4 regions of the Rhodococcus sp. WB9 genome follow, and region 1 is predicted to be linked to each of the others. Evidence: riboswitches for the same ligand, from Rfam matches in the RefSeq annotation. Region 1 holds a riboswitch; each other region holds the start of a gene.
What was found. Region 1 has a riboswitch for thiamine pyrophosphate ahead of FND50_RS26315 (TenA family protein). Riboswitches for the same ligand answer to the same signal wherever they lie in the genome.
Positions count from the first base shown of each region.

Region 2: linked by a shared signal. The riboswitch ahead of thiC (phosphomethylpyrimidine synthase ThiC) and the one ahead of FND50_RS26315 (TenA family protein) in region 1 are both predicted to bind thiamine pyrophosphate.
Region 3: linked by a shared signal. The riboswitch ahead of FND50_RS07260 (3-oxoacyl-ACP reductase) and the one ahead of FND50_RS26315 (TenA family protein) in region 1 are both predicted to bind thiamine pyrophosphate.
Region 4: linked by a shared signal. The riboswitch ahead of thiO (glycine oxidase ThiO) and the one ahead of FND50_RS26315 (TenA family protein) in region 1 are both predicted to bind thiamine pyrophosphate.

Region 1 covers NZ_CP041769.1:5,622,527-5,627,293, reverse strand. The annotation lists gene FND50_RS26325 (ABC transporter permease) at 1-301, opposite strand, end outside; gene FND50_RS26320 (ABC transporter substrate-binding protein) at 279-1,319, opposite strand; gene FND50_RS26315 (TenA family protein) at 1,304-2,026, opposite strand; TPP riboswitch at 2,020-2,115, opposite strand; gene FND50_RS26310 (NrtR DNA-binding winged helix domain-containing protein) at 2,173-2,850, opposite strand; gene FND50_RS26305 (carboxylesterase/lipase family protein) at 2,963-4,516, shown strand; gene FND50_RS26300 (MFS transporter) at 4,509-4,767, opposite strand, start outside.
Region 2 covers NZ_CP041769.1:6,217,116-6,221,882, reverse strand. The annotation lists gene thiD (bifunctional hydroxymethylpyrimidine kinase/phosphomethylpyrimidine kinase) at 25-870, opposite strand; gene thiC (phosphomethylpyrimidine synthase ThiC) at 881-2,527, opposite strand; TPP riboswitch at 2,520-2,627, opposite strand; gene FND50_RS29090 (GNAT family N-acetyltransferase) at 2,760-3,146, shown strand; gene FND50_RS29085 (GNAT family N-acetyltransferase) at 3,248-3,610, shown strand; gene FND50_RS29080 (hypothetical protein) at 3,704-4,381, shown strand; gene FND50_RS29075 (exodeoxyribonuclease III) at 4,348-4,767, opposite strand, start outside.
Region 3 covers NZ_CP041769.1:1,511,571-1,516,337, reverse strand. The annotation lists gene FND50_RS07270 (CitMHS family transporter) at 1-873, opposite strand, end outside; gene FND50_RS07265 (LLM class flavin-dependent oxidoreductase) at 994-2,289, opposite strand; gene FND50_RS07260 (3-oxoacyl-ACP reductase) at 2,291-3,055, opposite strand; TPP riboswitch at 3,104-3,208, opposite strand; gene FND50_RS07255 (MarR family winged helix-turn-helix transcriptional regulator) at 3,281-3,733, shown strand; gene FND50_RS07250 (organic hydroperoxide resistance protein) at 3,736-4,158, shown strand; gene FND50_RS07245 (oxidoreductase) at 4,180-4,767, opposite strand, start outside.
Region 4 covers NZ_CP041769.1:6,226,521-6,231,287, forward strand. The annotation lists gene FND50_RS29125 (thiazole synthase) at 1-494, opposite strand, end outside; gene thiS (sulfur carrier protein ThiS) at 487-711, opposite strand; gene thiO (glycine oxidase ThiO) at 714-1,781, opposite strand; TPP riboswitch at 1,778-1,892, opposite strand; gene thiE (thiamine phosphate synthase) at 1,917-2,615, shown strand; gene FND50_RS29145 (NUDIX hydrolase) at 2,616-3,374, opposite strand; gene FND50_RS29150 (hypothetical protein) at 3,499-4,767, shown strand, end outside.

The DNA of each region.
Region 1 (4,767 bases):
AGTCCACGAGCACGGCGAGCGCCCACGCGAAGAGCAGGGAGACGGCGAACCCGATCAGCGTCACCTGGAGTGTCGCGGAGGCGTGACCGGAGATGGCGTCCCGCGCCCGCCAGCCCTGTTGGACCACCCGCAGCGGCGACGGCAGCACCTGCGGCCGGATACCGCTGACCGTCACGTACACCTGCCATGCGACGACCAGCAGCGCCGCGACCACGACCGCGGGCAGCACCCGCCGCAGCAGCGGGGACGCGCCCGGGGCCGTGGTGCGGAGACTGGGGTCAGGGCTGAGCGAGGTACTCATTGGTGAAATACGTCGACCAGTCGGGTTCCGTGGTCAGCGGTGCCCCGTCGGGGCCGGTGAGCAGGCCGTGCTTGAACAGGAAACCGGAGTAACCCGCCCACTGCTCGGCCGTCTGTGTCCCGACCTTTCCGGAACTGTCCTTCATGTACTCGGAGGACAGCATCTGCTGGCTCTCTCGCACGAGGGACTCGTCCGTGAAGGCGCCGGGGTTGGCGTCGATCAGTATCTGTGCGGCCTCGTCCGGCCGGTCGGCGGCGAACTGGTATCCGCGCTGCAGGGCCTGGACGAACTTGCGGGCCTGCTCGGGATGGTCGGCCATCCATTGCTCGTTGCCCTCGATGACGAGCGCGTACGCATCCGGGAAGCCGTAGTCGGTGTAGTGGAAGTAGCGCATCGGGGTGCCCTGGTGCTCGGCCTCGATGCCCTCCCAGCCGAAGAACGAGACGGTGAAGTCGGCGGTGCCGGAGTACACGGCCTCGTACGCCGAGGTGCCGAGCGTGACGGTGGTGAATTCGCCCTTGCCGCCGTCGTTCCGGATGATCTGCTTCAGCGTCTCCTCGCCGTCCGGGTCCGCGAACCCGGCGTAGATCTTGCCGTCCAGATCCCGGGGGCGGGTGATGTCGGCGCGATCCGCCTTCACCGCGATGCCCGTCGCCCAGTGCTGCAGCGGAGCCATCACCGACGTGGTCTGTGCGCCCGCGGCCTTCGAGAACGTCGCAGAACTCTGGAAGCTCACCCCGAACTCCGCGTTGCCGGCGTCGACCAGGGTGTCGGGCGAGGTGTCGTTGTAGGGCAGCACCTGCACGTCGAGTCCGGCGTCCGCGAACCAGCCTTCCTGCTGGGCGACGAACAGCCCGGTGTGGTTGGTGTTCGGTGTCCAGTCGAGTGCGAACCGGATGGTGTCGCCGGACTGCGAGTCACCGGCGCAACCGGTGAGCAGCGACAGGGCGGAGACCAGGACGACGGCTGCGGTGGCAGCGCGCTTGGTACGAGAGAAGAGTGTCACGACGCCGGCCATTCCTGCTTGTTGAGAGCGGTGTCCCAGAACATGTGTTCGTAGCGGCTGGCGATCACGAACGCCTCCGCCATCGCCTCACGCTGGGCATCGGTCGCGGCCTCGGCCGCGGCGTCCACGAGTTCGCGGGCCGTCGCGACGGCGGCGTGGAACTCCTCGGCGTCGTAGGTGGTCACCCACTGTGCGTAGGGGTGCGACGGGTCGGCGGAGAGCACCTCACGGGCGCTCGCCGCGAGCCGGTGCCCGACATCGGCGTAGATCCAGAAGCACGGCAGCACCGCGGCCGCAGCCACCGCGTACGACTCGGTGGCGGCGACGGCCGTCAGGTACGAGATGTACCCGAGGCAGGCCGGCGAATGCTGCGGCTCCACGTCCGACTCGGGGAGTCGTCCGCTGGTCAGCAGATTCTGGTGCAGCGTCGCCTCGACCGTGGCGGCCTCGGCGGCCGAGCCCGCCCAGAACCCGGCCTCGACCGGGCCCGGCGCATGCGCGGCGACCAGTGAGAGAGCCTTCGCGTACCCGGTCAGGTACAGGAAATCCTGCTCGATGTAAGTGCGGAACACGTCCAGCGGCAGCGTTCCGTCGCCGAGGCGGCGCAGGAACTCGAGTTCGTCGATCGCCTCGCGCAGCACCTTGGTCCGGTCCCACAAGTGGTCCGTGAATCGGGCGTGCTGGCCGGCGCCGGCAGCATCGTGGACAGAGCTATTCACAACGTTGACATCCCTTCGTCAGCATTACCTGAGCAGGTTCCCGGGTGTGTTCTCAGCCCCGCCTGTGCGGAGCACCCCGTGTCAGAACAAGCCGACCCTAGCACCGGCCGTGCCGCGGGTGGAAAGGCCCGGGTCGGTCGACGGGCTCAGCCGGCGAGAAACGCGGCCGCGGTCGGCGGGAGAGACGCGGGGCCGCGCCGGTAGATCTCGGCGGGCCGGCCGGTCCCGACGACGGCCATGTCGCCGGTGTTCTCCAGGGCCGGCCTCATGTGCCGCCGGAACGAGTCCTTCGGCAGGGGACGTCCGAACACCACCTCGTACACCCGGCGGAGTTCGAGCACCGTGAACGTGTCGCCGGCCAGGCCGGACGGGTCGACGGCCCGCGCGTACCGCTCGCGCAGGTCGGCGACGGCGAGGGCGACGACGTCCGCGTGGTCGAACGCCATCTCCTGCGTCACCCGGTCGTCGTCGACGGTGATCAACATCGTGTCGCGGGGGAGCGCTGTGCGGGGCAGCGCGGCGCCGTGCGTCATCGACAGCACCCACCCGCGATCGTCGCGGCCGGGGTCGTCGAGCATCGCCAGCTGATGGAATTCGGTGCCCGTCAGCCCGGCCGTGATGCGCAGGCACCGCTCGGCGGCGTCCCGCAGTCGTTCACCCTCGTGGAGGAAGGTGCCGGGAAGGGTAAATTGGCCTGAACGGCGAAGAGCCACAAGCACTTTCAGTTCCGTTCCGTCGACGGTGAGGACGGCGACGTCGACCGCCACGGAGGGGCGCGGATAGTCGAGGAGGCTCCTGCCGTCGGAATCGGTCCATGCGGCCACGCAGGAATGTTAGCGCACGGTTGATCTATCTCGCGTTCGATCGGTCCTGCCTGCTATTCGTTGGTAGTTTGGCGAGAGATTCCCGGTACGTGCTGCGTGAGGAGATTCGTCCGTGGAGGTCGACAAGTCCGGCGACACGCTCGTCGTCCGTGCCCGGGACGGCGAGGTGCGTGGCTATCCCGAGGGCGACGTCTACGCGTGGAAGGGCATTCCGTTCGCCGCGGCGCCCGTCGGCGACCTGCGGTTTCGCGCGCCGGTCCCGCCCGCACCGTGGGAAGGTGTGCGCGACTGCGTCGACTTCGGCCCGATGGCGCCGCAGGGGCATGGCACCGCCGTCCCCATCGATGCGGGACTCGAGATGGACGAGGACTGCCTGTCCGTCAACGTCTGGGCCCCGAGACCCGACGGCACTCCGCGGCCGGTGATGGTGTGGATCCACGGCGGTGCCTACTGCCTGGGAACCGCAGCCCAGGGCATCTACAACGGGCGCATCCTGTCCACCCTCGGCGACGTCGTGCTGGTCTCGTTCAACTACCGGGTGGGAGCGCTCGGCTTCCTCGACCTGTCGTCGTTCTCGACGGCCGAGCGGGTGTTCGAGACCAACTGCGGGCTGCGTGACCAGGTCGCGGCCCTCGCATGGGTGCGCGACAACATCGCATCGTTCGGCGGTGACCCGGACGAGGTGACGGTGTTCGGCGAGTCGTCCGGAGCCGGGTCGATCACCACGCTGATGACGTGTCCGAGCGCCGAGGGGCTGTTCCACCGCGCGATCGCCCAGAGTCCGCCCGCCACGTCGGTCTACGGGAGCGAGCGGGCGGCCACCGTCGCGAAACAGTTCCTCGACATCCTCGAGGTGGAACCCGGGCAGATCGACACACTGCTGCACCTTCCGTACCGCACGGTGATCGAGGCCAGCGACACACTCGTCAACGAGGTGCCGACGAGGATCCCGGGCACGCTCGCCATGGCACCCGTGGTGGACCGCGACTTCCTGCCCCGCTACCCGGTGGCCGCGTTCCAGAAGGGCTACTCGCACCGCATTCCCCTCATCATCGGTTCCAACAAGGACGAGTCGTCGATCTTCAAGTTCATGAAATCGCCTCTGCTGCCGGTCACTTCGGATTCGGTGCAGGAGATGCTGAGGGCGATCGCGACCGATCACCCGGAACTGCCCGCCGCCCGCCTCGCCGACATCCTGTCTGCGTACCCGGACCGCGGAAAAGCGAAGGGCGCGCTCGCGATGTCGCGGGACGCCGCGTTCCGGATGCCCGCCCTGTGGGTGGCCGACGCCCACAGCCGGCACTCGCCGACGTGGATGTACCGGTTCGATCAGGCCACGCCGATGCTCAAGGCCGCACGGATCGGAGCCGGCCACGCCACCGAACTCCCGTACGTCTTCGGCAATTTCGACACCCTCAACATCGACCCGACGTTCTGGCTCGGCGGCCGGAAGACGGCGCTCGAGGTGTCGGGCCGGATCCAGCGCCGGTGGCTCGCGTTCGCGCGGCACGGTGTCCCCGCCGCGTTGGACGGGTCCAAGCACTGGGCCCCCTACGACGAGGAGAACCGCTCGACGTTGCTGATCGACGGCGCGGACACCCTCGTGAAGGACCCGGACCACGAGATGCGGATCGCCTGGGGCAACGACGTCATGGGGTTCAACTGACGGGCACCTTGTCGTCGAGTTCCTTCAGTACGGGCAGCGCGAAGCATGCCAGCCCGATGATCAGGACCGGGATCGCGAGCACGAAGAACGTCGGCTGGATTCCCCACTTGTCGAGGAGGGGACCGGCCAGCAGGTAGCCCAGCGGGCCCGCGGCGTACGCGGTGGACGTCATGACGCCGGTGACCCGACCGCGCATGTGCTCCGGGCTGCGAGTCTGCATGGCGTAGTTGGCGATCGGGCCGACCGGACCG
Region 2 (4,767 bases), 590 kb from region 1:
TAACCGCCGGACGTTAACAAGTACTCACGAGTGACGGAGTCGCCACAGGGGAGAGACGGGGCCGTGACCGGCGCCCAGGTCGTACGACGCCTCCAGACACTTGGTGACCCATTCCTTGCCGAAGGCCACCGCATCGGGCACGGACCACCCGTGGGCTAGAGCGCTCGCGATGGCGGCCGCGAGGGTGTCGCCGCCGCCGTGATCGTTGCCGGTGTCGATGCGGGGACTGCTGAACTCGAGGAACCTGTCGCCGTCGAACAGCAGATCGGTGCTCGACGCCGACGTCCGGAGATGGCCGCCCTTCACGATCGACCACTTCGCCCCGAGTGCGTGCAGCGCCTCGGCGGCCCGGCGCGCGGTCGCGTCGTCCACCACCTCGATGCCGGTGATCAGCCGGATCTCGTCGAGGTTCGGGGTGACCACCGTGGCGATCGGGATCAGCGTGTTCCGCACGGCGTCCAGCGCCTCGGCGTGCAGGAGCGGATCTCCGTGCATCGACGCGCACACCGGGTCGACGACCAGCGGGACCGGTTGGTCGCGGCCGATCCCGACCTCGGTGCACACGGCGGCGACGGCCTCGATGATGGCCGTCGACGCCAGCATGCCCGTCTTCGCTGCCCCGACCCCGATGTCGTCGACGACGCACCGCACCTGCGCGGCCACCGTCTCCGGCGGAATCTCGTGGAAACCGCTGACGCCCACCGAGTTCTGCACCGTCACCGCGGCAACAGCGACGCAGGCGTGGACGCCGCACAGCGCCATCGTCCGCGAGTCGGCCTGGATCCCGGCGCCGCCGCCGGAATCGGTGCCGGCGATGGTGAGGACGCGGACGGGGGTCTGGCCGTCGGGGGTCAGGGGCAGCAGCTTCACGAAGGGGACCTTACCGATTCTCTGAGGTGACGGATTCGACGGGCAGATACACGCGACCACCTGCGTCGACGAACTCACTCGACTTCTCGGCCATGCCCGCCTCGATGGCTTCGACCGAATCGAGTCCGTGTCGCTGCGCGTATTCGCGCACGTCGGCGGAGATCCGCATCGAACAGAACTTCGGGCCGCACATCGAGCAGAAATGGGCCGTCTTCGCCGGCTCGGCGGGCAGCGTCTCGTCGTGAAACTCCCGCGCGGTATCCGGGTCGAGGGACAGCGCGAACTGGTCGTGCCAGCGGAATTCGAACCGGGCCTTCGACAGCGCGTCGTCCCGCTCCTGCGCCCGCGGATGCTGCTTCGCGAGGTCCGCCGCGTGCGCCGCGATCTTGTACGTGATGACCCCGGTCTTGACGTCGTCCCGATTCGGCAGTCCCAGGTGTTCCTTGGGTGTCACGTAGCAGAGCATCGCGGTGCCGGCCTGCGCGATCATCGCCGCGCCGATCGCGGACGTGATGTGGTCGTACGCCGGCGCGATGTCGGTGGCGAGCGGCCCGAGCGTGTAGAACGGTGCCTCCTCGCACAACTCTTCCTCGAGGCGCACGTTCTCCACGATCTTGTGCATCGGGACGTGCCCGGGACCTTCGATCATCACTTGCACCCCATGGGATTTCGCGATCCGCGTGAGCTCGCCGAGGGTGCGCAGTTCCGCGAACTGGGCCTCGTCGTTGGCGTCCGCAATGGAGCCTGGGCGCAGGCCGTCACCGAGCGAGAACGTGACGTCGTAGCGGTGAAGGATCTCGCACAGTTCGTCGAAGTGGGTGTACAGGAACGACTCCCGATGGTGGGCCAGGCACCAGGCCGCCATGATCGAACCGCCGCGGGAGACGATGCCGGTGACGCGTTTCGCGGTCAGCGGGATGTAGCGGAGCAACACCCCGGCGTGGACTGTCATGTAGTCGACGCCCTGCTCGCACTGCTCGATCACGGTGTCGCGGTAGATCTCCCACGTAAGTGCCGTCGGGTCTCCGTTGACCTTCTCGAGCGCCTGGTAGATCGGCACGGTTCCCACGGGCACGGGCGAATTGCGCAGGATCCATTCCCGGGTCTCGTGGATGTTCTTGCCGGTGGACAGGTCCATGATGGTGTCGGCGCCCCATCGCGTCGCCCACACCATCTTCTCGACCTCTTCCGCGATCGACGACGTGACCGCGCTGTTGCCGATGTTCGCGTTGATCTTGACCGCGAACGCCTTGCCGATGATCATCGGCTCGAGTTCGGGATGGCAGCGGTTGGCCGGGATCACGGCGCGTCCCGCCGCGACCTCGGCGCGCACCGCCTCGGGTGAAACACCCTCGCGTGCAGCGCAATACTGCATCTCGGGGGTGACGACGCCGACGCGGGCGGCGTCGAGTTGGGTGCCCTCCCGATCGGCGATCCACGGTGCACGCAGATGCGGCAGTCCCGCTTCCAGGTCGATCGCGGCGTCCGCGTCGGTGTACGGACCCGACGTGTCGTACACGTCGAGGTGCTCACCGTTGGTGAGGTGTACGCGCCGGACCGGCACCCGGACGTCGTCGCCCGACAGCAGGTACTGCTTGGTGCTGCCCTCGATCGGCCCCGTGGTGACGGACGTGGCTGTAGATACGTTTGTGCTCATCGATGATGCTCCCTACGCCGGCATTACCCGGACAGGTTCGACGGTCGACGGCCCTAGCCGTCCTCTCAGCCCGCTGGTGCGAGCCCCCGTGGATGTGTAGTTGTCCCACAAACTGTAACCGAGATCTCTGTGAGCAATCATTCGGGGGAAACTTGGACAGCGGTTCCCGGCATCGGTATAAAGGGTGATGAACATCACATTTCGGTTACGACACACACCCCAGGAGATAACCATGCTGACAGACGCGCAGGTTGTGGACGTGATCGACAACGCCGATCAGAACCGATTCGAGCTACGCCTGAGTGGTGACCTGGTCGGCATCCTCGGGTATTTCGCCCTTGCAGACGCGCCGCCCGGCGCCGGTGCCGGCGTGGGTGTGGTGGCCGCCCGGCCGCCGGGTCCGAAGGGTCGGGGGCGGCAGGCGCCGGTGGTCTCGTTCATGCACACGGTGATCGTGGAGGACTTCGGCCACCGCGGACTCGCCGCCCTCATGGTGGGTCGCTCCCTCGACCTCGCCCGCGGTTACGGCTGGAAGGTCCGGCCCGTGTGCACGTACGTGCAGCGCTTCGTCTCGGCGCACCCCGAGTACCGCGACCTCGTCGTCCCGGTGCAGGGCTGACGACGGTCGGGGCACGAATCGGGCACTCGTCGGCAACGAAACGGTTCCGGGGGTGGCGATTCCGCTCGCGAGGATGCCGCCTTGCTGATTCCATGAGTGGCATGGATCACACTTCGAACAGTTCCGGGTCGTCCGGGAACATCACGGCCGCTGAGGCTCGCGTGCTCGACAACCCTGCCCACGAACGATTCGATCTGTGGCTCGGGGACGAGTTGGTCGGCATCCTCGGCTATCGGGACGAGGACGACATTCCCGGATTCACTGCGAAGCCGGGCGAGGTGGTCGCGTTCATGCACACGGTCGTCAAGGAAGAGTTCGGTGGGCGAGGGCTGGCCGCAATCCTCGTGCGCGAGGCGTTGAGCTCGGCGCGTCGGCGTGGCTGGAAAGTGCGCCCCATCTGCACGTATGTCCAGCGCTACCTGGCGCTGCACCCGGAGCATCTCGACGTTCTGGTTGCCGAGTAGCCCTACTTTCGAGAGCACTGCTCTTGCCATCTGCGACTCCGCTGTGAATACTGCTCTGTATAGAGAGCGGTGCTCACGTTCGAAGGAGTCGTCATGGCCGTGTCGGATCGGATCGAGAGTCCTACCGGGGTCGCACGGATCTGCGCCGCGGCGCTGTTCGCCCTCGCCGGTGTCCTGTTCGTCGTCTACCCCGTGGTGCGTCCCTACGCGGCAGGTGGGGCGCCGGACGGACGGGCCGAGTTCGCCTCACCGTGGTGGCTCGTCGCTCACCTCGCCGCCGTCGGCGGGTTCATCGCGTTCGGGCTTGCGCTCGTCGCGCTCAGCGGACTGCTGAATGGGACGGGTGGCGAACGAGCGGCGGTGGTCGCAGTGGCGGCGTCGTGGATCGGGACAGGGCTGACGCTGCCCTACTACGGTGCCGAAACGTTCGCGCTGCACGCCCTGGGCGGCAGCGGCCTGGACGAGGGGGCCGTCACGACCCTCGCCGAGAGCGTGCGGATGGGGGCGGCGCAGGCGACGCTGTTCGCCGCAGGACTGCTACTCGTCGCGGTCGGCGCGTCGGCGGCCGCCGTGGCGATCGCCCGATCCCGGCTGCTCGCGGGCTGGGCGGGGATCCCGATGGCGGTGGGGTTCGCACTGTTCATCCCGCAGTTCTACGTCGACGCCCCATTGCGCATCGGGCACGGTGTGCTCATCGGGTTCGGGTGCGCGGTCGTGGCGCTCGGTGTGCTGCGTTCTCAGTCGCCGAGGTCGACGATGACCGGCGCATGATCGCTGGCGCCCTTGCCCTTGCGTTCGTTGCGGTCGATCTCGGCCTTGTCGACACGGCCGGCGAGGGCAGGCGATCCCAGCACGAAGTCGATGCGCATTCCCTGCTTCTTCGGGAACCGCAACTGGGTGTAATCCCAGTAGGTGTAGACGCCGGGGCCGGGGGTGTGCGGCCGGACGACGTCGGCGAATCCGGATTCGACGAATGCCTGGAAGGCCTCACGCTCGGGGACGGACGTGTGCGTCTTGCCCTCGAACAGCGCCGGATCCCAGACGTCCTCGTCGGTGGGGGCCACGTTCCAGTCGCCGACCAATGCGATCTGCGCATCCGGGTTCTGCCCCATCCACCCGACCGCGTCGGTGTGCAACTTCGCCAGCCAGTCGAGCTT
Region 3 (4,767 bases), 3.6 Mb from region 1:
CAGTACGTCCATCACGAGCACGACGAGGAGCGCCACCGTCACGAGCGCGTTGAACCACAGCAGCTTCGGCCGCAGCGTGGGCCGCTGGGGGTCGAGACCGTCGACGAAGCCCTGGCCGTCGTCCGATCCGGCGTCGCCGGAGCCGCCACCCGTTCGGGGTGCGTCACCATTGCCCCCGGATCCGGATCCGGATCCGGTCACGGACCGCCGGAGGCCGGAGCCTGCGGAGACGAGGAGGCGCTCGTCGGTGAGTTCGAGCGTTCCGATGCGGCGGCGTTCGCTGTAGCCCAGCTGCACGGCGAACAGCAGCACGACGAGCAGTCCGACCACCAGCGACGGGATCATCGGCACGAACACGTCCGACGGTGAGATTCCCAGCGCCGCGGCTGCCCGGACCGTCGGTCCACCCCACGGGACGATGTTCATCGCGCCGTTCGCGAGGCCGGCGACCACCGTCAGAACCACGGGGCTGACCTTCAGCTTCATGTACAGCGGCAGCAGTGCGGACGTCACGATGATGAACGTCGTGGATCCGTCACCGTCCAGCGACACCACCATCGCGAGCACCGCGGTGCCGACGACGAGCCGCATCGGGTCGTTGCGGACGAGCCGGAGGATGAGTTTCACCAGCGGGTCGAACAGGCCGACGTCGATCATGATCCCGAAGAAGATGATCGCGAAGAACAGCAACGCGGCCGTCGGTGCCAGCGCCTTGATCCCGTCGGTGATCATGTCGCCGATGCCGAGGCCGGCCCCGGCCGCGATCCCGAATGCGACCGGGACGGCGATCAACCCGACCACGGGAGTGGCCCGTTTGGACATGATCAAGAACATGAACACGGCCACCATCAGAAAGCCGAGTGCTACCAGCATTGCCACTCCTCGTCCGAACTCGCGTCGTGGTGTGATCGCGATAACAGCCAGTGTCGGGGGGAGGGACGCTCACAGTCACTGTTGCGTACTTAGAGAAGGTTGTGTTCTTTGTGGTGGCAACTACGGGCGCCCCCGGAGATGGTCGCGCAGAGTGTCTGTCTCATACTCCGCGCGGAACAGTCCACGCTTCTGCAGGACGGGGATCACCTCGTCGACGAAGTCCGCGAGGCCGTTCGGGTAGAGCGGCGGCATCAGGTTGAAGCCGTCGGCCCCGCCGCGGCGGAACCACACCTCGATCTCGTCGGCGATCGATTCCGGGGTTCCGATCATGGTGCAGTGGCCGCCGCCAGCCGCCAACGTGCCCAGCAGCGACCGCACGGTGGGACGGTCCTTGTCGATGATCCGCAGGATCGTGTCGTACCGGCCCTGCGGCCCGGTGAACTCCGACAGCGGCGGCAGCGCGGGAACCGGTGCGTCCAATTCCCAGGCACTGCAGTCCTGCTGGACGAACATCGACAACTGCGCCAGCGACTGTTCGACGGGCAGGAGCGCGTCGAGTTCCGCCTTCTTCCGCCGGGCCTCCGCACCGGTCGAACCGACATAGGTCACGAGACCGGGCATCACGACCACCGCGTCGGCGTCGCGGCCCGCCGCACGGATGCGCAGCTTCACGTCGCCGTAGTAGCTCTGCGCGGCCGTGAGGTCGTAGGCGACGGCGTAGATGCCCTCGGCGCACCGGGCGGCCAGGTCGCGGCCCTGATCGGACGCGCCGGCCTGGAACAGCACGGGACGACCCTGCGGCGAGTGCGGCACGTTCAGCGGACCGTCCACGAGAAAATACTTTCCTCGATGCTCGACCGGCTTCACCTTGGCCGGGTCCGCGAAGATGCCGTCCCGGTCGAGCACGAGCGCGTCGGGCTCCCACGAATCCCACAGGGCGAGTGCCACGTCGACGAATTCCGCGGCGCGCGAATAGCGCTCGTCGTGCGGCGGCATCTCCTCGAGTCCGTGGTTGCGCGCTTCGGCGTCGAACATGGATGTCACCACGTTCCAGCCGACACGGCCGCCGCTGATGTGGTCGAGCGACGCCAGCATCCGGGCGGCGTGGAACGGTGTGTAGAACGTGGTGGACACCGTCGTCACGAGTCCGACCCGCTCCGTCGCGCGCGCCATCGCGGACAGCGCGGTGAGCGGTTCGAGGAACCACATGCCTCCGGATGCGGGGTCGCGCACCGAATGCCCGTCCGCGAAGAACACCGCGTCGAGGCAGCCGCGCTCCGCGGTCTGCGCCAACTCCTCGTAGTAGGCGATGTCGCAGAGTCGCTCCACGTGGGACGAGGGGTGCCGCCACGCGGCGCCGTGGTGCCCGCAGCTGTAGAGGAACGCGTTGAAGTGCAGTTGCCGGGCCTCGCTCATGTCAGTCCTTGACCAGTCCGCCGTCGACGACGAGGTTCTGGCCGGTCACCGCACGCGACCAAGGGGACGCGAAGAACAGCACCGCGTCGGCGAACTCGTCCGGCGTGGTGACCCGCTGCAGCGGGGTGCTCGCCGCGATGAGGTCGAACACCTCGTCGGGAGTGGCGGCGCTCGCGTCGGTGGTGCGGAGCAGCCCGCCCGACACCATGTTGACGGTGATGCCGTCGGGACCGAGGTCGGCCGCGAGCGTGCGGGTCAGCGACAGCGCCGCGGCCTTGGCGGCCGTGTAGTCGTGGTACGGGACGACGGGGTTCTGGAACAGGTTGGTTCCGATGCTCACGATCCGGCCGAACCCGAGCGAACGCATGCCCGGCAGCGCGGCCTGCGTCGTGTGCAGGGTCGCCTTCACGCTGCCACGCAGCTGCGAGTCGAAGGCATCCCACGTGATGACGTCGGCCTTGTCGCGTGCGTCGCCGTTGAAGGAGAAGTCGGCGAGCGCGTTGTTGACCACCGTGGTCACCGGTGAGCCGAAGTGTTCCTCCGCCGCGGAGAACAGCGCAGCCACCTGGCCGGCGTCCGTGACGTCGGCCCGGAGCGCGACCGCACGGTCCGCACCCAGGGAGGTCGCGAGTTCTTCGGCCGCCTCCCGGCTGTTCCGGTAGTTCACGATCACCCGTGCGTTCTGCGCCGCGAACGACCGCACGATGGCGGCGCCGAGGCCCCGCCCACCGCCGGTCACCAGGACGATCTGCTTGTCGAGCTGCATGCTGCCACCTTCCGTTCGGTCGGCGACGAGACATCGGATGAGCGCATACGGCCGTCTCCGCGACATCCCTTCGCCGGCATTACCCAGTTCAGGTTCGACGGGTCTGTTCTCAGCCGTCCGGCTCGTCGCCGGGCAGCACCCCGTGTCACTGGCCAACAGTGTAAGCGCAATCACCGATTCCAGTTCTTGGTTGTGCACAACCTAGTTGTGTGCAACTATTCAGGGGTGACCGACAACCTCACCCTCGACCGCCAGGTGTGCTTCGCCCTGTACTCGGCTTCCCGGGCCATGACGGCGAGATACCGGTCGATGCTCGACTCGTTGGGAGTGACCTACCCGCAGTACCTCGTGCTGTTGGTGCTCTGGGAACGGGACGGCCGCGGAGTACGTGAGATCTGCGACGCCCTCGACCTCGACACCGGCACGCTGTCGCCACTGCTCAAGCGGCTCGAAACCCTGGGCCTGGTCGAACGCCGGCGCTCCACGGCCGACGAGCGCCGGGTCGGGATCCACCTCACCGAGAAGGGTGCGGCCCTCCGCGCCGCCGCGGAGGGCATCCCCGCCGAACTCGCCGACTCGACGGGAATGGAGATCGACGAACTCGTCGCCCTCCGGGACACACTGTCGCGTCTCACCGAATCACTCCACAGCTTCACCACCCCTACAGGAGAGAAGTAACCATGAAGATCGTCTACACCGCCGACGCCCTCGCGACCGGAGAAGGCCGCAACGGCCACGCCCGCACGTCCGACGGCAAGCTCGACCTGAACCTCGCGATCCCCACCGAGATGGGCGGGTCCGGCGACGGCACCAACCCCGAGCAGCTGTTCGCCGCCGGATACGCGGCATGCTTCCACTCCGCGCTCCAGCTGGTCGGCCGTCAGGCGAAGGCGAACGTCGCCGACTCGGCCGTCGGCGCCCGCGTCGGCATCGGCCCGACGGACAGCGGCGGATTCGGTCTCGCCGTCACCCTCGAGGTTTCCCTGCCCCACCTGCCGCGCGCCGAGGCGCTCGAGCTGACCGAGAAGGCACACCAGGTGTGCCCCTACTCCAACGCCACCCGCGGCAACATCGACGTCACCCTCGAGGTCACCGAAGACTGAGCAACCCTGACGGGCGTCGCGTCACCCGAACGTGAACTCGACGCCCGTCAGGTCCTCCGACAGCGCCCACAGCGCCCGCGCGGTGTGCTCGTCCCGCGACTTCTTGTTGGAGCCCACCACCTTCGGATGGCCACGCTGCTCGAACAGGCCGTCCGGCCCGATGTAGCTGCCACCGATCACGTCGGGTGCCGTTGCCGCGTACAGCATCGGCAGCGCCCCCATCTCCGCCGACTGCGCGAAGATCCGGTTGCCGACGGCCATCAGCTTGTCCTGCACCGACTCGGTGTGGGCCTGCAGATTGGTCGACGCGTAACCGGGGTGCGCGGCCACCGCTTTCACGGGTGACCCTGCCGCCGACAGCCTGCGCTGCAACTCGTATGTGAACAGCAGATTCGCGAGTTTCGACTGCCCGTACGCGCTCCAGCGGTTGTACTTGCGGCGTTCCCAGTTGAGGTCGTCGAGGTGAATCGTTCCCGCCTGATGTGCCGCACTCGACATCGTGGCGACCCGATCGGTGATCTTGTCGAGCAGCAGGCCGGTCAATGCGAAGTGCCCGAGATGATTTGTGCCGATCTGCATTTCGAATCCGTCGGCGGTCTTGCGCTGCGG
Region 4 (4,767 bases), 600 kb from region 1:
CCGATCGGCGAACCCAGCGGCATCACGGCCACGCAGCCCACGTCCTCGAGTCTGCGGGCCAGAACCGGGTCGTCGGTGGTGTAGGGCAGGACGACGAATCCGTCGTCGACCAGTTGCTCTGCAGCGCTGACCAACTCGATGGCGTCGGGCATCAGGGTGCGCTCGTCGGCGATGACCTCGAGCTTCACCCAGTCGGTCTCGAGCGCTTCACGGGCGAGTTGCGCCGTCAACACAGCCTCGGCCGCACCGCGACACCCCGCGGTGTTGGGCAGCGGGGCGATGTCGAGCCGGCGCAGCAGGTCCAGCACACCGGTGCCGCCTGCGGCGTCGACGCGGCGCATCGCGACCGTGGTCAGCTCGGTGCCGGACGCGACGAGCGCCTCTTCGAGCACCGTGAGGTTGGCGGCGCCGCCGGTGCCCATGATCAACCGTGAACCGAACGTGCGTCCCGCGATCGTGAGGCCCTTCTGCACGCCGGGCGTCGCGTCAGCCACCCTGCACCGCCGTGAGGATCTCGATCTCCCAGCCCCGGACCACGAGCTCGTCCCACCGGGCTCGCGGGAACACGGCGCCGTTCACTGCCACCGCGATGCCCTTGGTGGGCAGGTTCAGCACCTCCAGCAGCCCGGTGACGGTCAACGGTTCCGTGAACTCGTGGTCCTCGCCGTTGACGCTGATGCCGATCGGCACCACTACTTGCTGCTCACTCATCTCTACCTCGCTACTTTCTCGAAACGTTCGGGGTCGGCGGCTTTCGCCTCGACCAATGCCGAGCCCTCCAACAATGCCATCGTCGCGTCGGCGGTCACCGGGGTGAGCAGGATGCCGTTACGGCCGTGTCCCGTCGCCACCACGACCCGATCGGACACCCGGCCGATCAGCGGCAGGTTGTCCGGGGTCATCGGACGCAGACCCGCCGAGGTCTCGTGCAGTTCGTACTCGCCGATGGCGGGCATCAGGGCCTCGGCGTCCGCGATCAGGTCGCGCACACCGGCCACCGTGACCTGCGTGTCGTTGCCCGACTCGTACTGGGTGGCACCGACGACGATGCCGTCGGCACGCGGCACCAGGTAGGCGGGCCTGCCGTGCACGCTGCCGCGGATGGTCCGGCCCGGCGCGGGAGTCACCCCGGGACGCGAGCGCAACCGCAGGATCTCGCCCTTCACCGGGCGTACCGGAAGCCCGGGCCACAGGGCCGGTGACGCGATGCCCGCGGTGACGACGATCTGGTCGGTGTCGAGCCGGTCGAGGCTGTGCACGGCCTCCCCGATCAGCTCCACTCCGGCGTCGGCGGCGCACCGCTGCAGCGCCTGCAACAGCAGCCTGTTGTCCACGGCCAGTTCGTCGACGGCCAAGAGTCCCAATCGGACTCCGCGACCCAGCATCGGCTCGAGGGCCCGGACTTCGGCGCGGCCCAGGATCTGCAGTTCCCGCCCCTGGGCGCCCACCCATTCGGCGATGGTCCGCAGGTCCTCCGCGTCGGCGCCGTCCAGCGCGACGGTGAGCGAACTTTCCGACGTGAACAACTCGACGCCGGCTCCGGCCTCGAGTTCCTTCCCGAATTCGGGCCACCGGTCGAGCGATGCACTCCCCAGTTCGAGGACGCTCTCCTCGCCTGGCCAGCCCTCGGACAACGGGGCGAGCATGCCGCCCGCCACCCAGGACGCTCCCGAACCTATCGACGGGTCGTACAGCCGTACCGACCAGCCGTTGCGGGCTGCTCGCCACGCAATGGACAGGCCGATCACTCCGCCTCCGACGACGGATACCGATCTCGCCATTGAACTCCACCTCACTTCCTGCGCCGGCATGATCCGGGTCAGGTATGACGGTCGGGCTCGGCGTGAGCCCCTCTCAGCCCCACGTTCCCCGGGACTCCCGTGTTGCACTTTCACCGTAGAGGCTACCGTCATGCCGTGACCACCTCGCATCACAGCAACCTCACGGACCGTCGGCGCCGCCTCGGAACAGCACGTTTGTACCTGTGCACCGATGCTCGGCGCGAGAAGGGCGACCTGGCGCAGTTCGCCGAGGCCGCACTGTCCGGCGGCGTCGACATCATCCAGCTCCGCGACAAGGGCTCGGCCGGAGAGAAGAAGTTCGGCACGATGGACGCCCGGGACGAACTGGCGGCGCTGTCGGTGCTCGCGGCCGCTGCCAGGCGGCACGGAGCGCTGCTCGCGGTCAACGACCGCGCCGACATGGCGCTGGCGGCCGGAGCCGACGTGCTGCACCTCGGCCAGGGCGACCTGCCCGTCCCGTACGCACGGACCGTGGTGGGTTCCGACGTCCTGATCGGCCGCTCCACCCACAGCCGCGCCCAGGCCAGCCTGGCGGCGATCGAGGACGGCGTCGACTACTTCTGCACCGGTCCGGTGTGGGCCACCCCCACCAAGCCGGGGCGGACCGCGTCGGGCATCGATCTGGTGCGATCGACCGCCGATTCGGAGCCGAACCGCCCGTGGTTCGCGATCGGCGGCATCGACGAGTCCCGGGTTCCGGAGATCCTCGCCGCGGGGGCCTCCCGCATCGTCGTCGTCCGGGCCGTCACCGAGGCCCGCGACCCGCAGGCCGCCGCACGCTCGCTGTCCGCCCTGCTGCAGCAGAACGCGTAGTTACGGCTGATCCAGCCAGTCCAGCACGGTGGCGGGCGGTAGGACCACGATGGTGGTCGGCAACTGTTCGATCAGGTCGGGGTCGGTGGTGACGACCGCCGTCACCGTTCCCAGCGTGGTGCCGTGGCCGGCCGGTTCGGCGAGGCGGCCGACGGCGTCCAGGGCCTCGAGCACCTCGACGCGCGGCAGCCACCCGTAAGTGCGGTCGGGCAGGTGCACCGTGCGGGGCAGGGCCTTCGACAACTGTGCCAGCGCGCCGCGTTCACCCAGCACGTCGTGCCGATCGAGCAGCAATCGCACCTCGGTGGTACGCAGTTGCGGCCACCCGGCTTCGAATCCCGGGTGCAGCGGCAACCCGGCGACGTCAGTTTCCCGCACCCAGCGCAGTTCGGTGCTCTCGCCGTTCGCGACGGTGGGCAGTGGGCGCTCGGCGTCGGCGATCACCGTCGTGTAACTCCAGCCGCTCGCGGCCTTCATCGTGACGACCTCGGTGCGGACGCGGATGGCCGCGCTCTCGATGCCTGCTTCCTCGTGGGCCTCGCGCACCGCGGCGTGGGTGGTGGACTCGTGGCTGTCCCGGGCACCGCCGGGCAACGCCCACGTACCGCCCTGGTGACTCCAGACCGCACGGTGCTGTAGCAGCACGGCCGGCGTCTCGTCGGGGAGCGGCGCACGCAGCAACAACCCGGCGGCACCGTGCTTGCCCCAATGACGACTGCCGTCCGGCCCGGTTGCCCAACCGTCACCGTCACCACGCATCGACTACCCCTGTCCGACCTGATGGGTCTCCCTGCAGTTCCCTCACACTAACGGTTTCTTCCGGAACTGCCCGTCGGCAGTCGTGAACCGACCGCTGCTTATATGCTCCCCACAAGGTGCGGCCATGACACGGGAGGGGTGCGAGGTGGTTCTGCGTGAGGCGCCGTCGATCGAACCCCACGGCAGCCGCGCATTGTCCGCCGCCGCGGACGACGACGTCGACCCCGCGGTGGCACGCCGCAAGGAACTGCGCGCGTTCCTGGAGTCGACTCCCGCCAAACTCACGGCCCTCGGGGCCCTCCTGGTCCTGCTCACCCTCACCGCCGGGTTCGTGGCCGCCTCGACGGTGAACAACAGGGAAGCCACTCTCGACAGCGTCCTCGCGGAGACGGAACCGCTGTCGTTCTCGGCGCAGAACCTCTACAGCGCCCTGTCCGTGGCGGATGCCGCGGCCACGACGGCGTTCATCTCCGGCGGTCTCGAACCGCCCGAACTCCGGGACACCTATGCGCAGGCGATCGGCACCGCCTCCGCCGACCTCGTGTACGCGTCCGGCGGACTCGCGGCGAGCGACGTGGACAGCCGCCGACTGCTTGCCTCCATCTCCACCGATCTCAGCGTCTACTCCGGTCTCGTCGAGACCGCGCGGGCCAACAATCGCACCGGTCATCCGGTCGGCGCGGCCTACCTCAGCGAGGCGTCCACGCTGATGCAGACGAGCATGCTGCCGATGGCGCAGCAGTTGCACGCCCAACAGGAAGCCGACGTCGCGGACACGCAGCGGGACTACTCCCGTCCGCCCTGGCTGGCGCTGATCCTGATCCTCGTCGCACTCGTCGCGTTGCTCCTCGCCCAGATCGTCATTGCGAGGCGCAGTCGGCGCACGTTCAATCTCGGGCTGATCGCGGCGTCGTCGTGCACGGCGATCCTCCTGACGTGGATGCTGGTCGCCGGGTTGGTCTCCTCCCTCGACACCAAGCGGGCACTGACCGAGGGCGCCCGCCCGATGCACGAGTTGACCGCGGCCCGCATCCTGGCCCAGCAGGCGCGCACCGAGGAGACCCTCAAACTGGTCCGCCGCGACTCGAACGGTGACTACGACGCCGTCTTCGAAGACAAGTCCGGTCAGCTCGACACCCTGCTGTCGAATTACCCCCACGACGGCGACCGCGCGGTCGGCCACGACGAGGTGGCGAGGGCGCAGGAGGCGTGGACGCGCTGGTCCTCGGCACACGACCGCATGAACGAGATCCTCGCCAGGGGCGACTTCGTCTCGGCGGCAATGGTCGCCATCGGACCGGGACCTTCGGATTCCGCGGCTCAGTTCACCGCCGTCGACGACGCGCTCACCGACGGAATCGGCAGCGCACGCGACCGTCTGCGGTCGAATGTC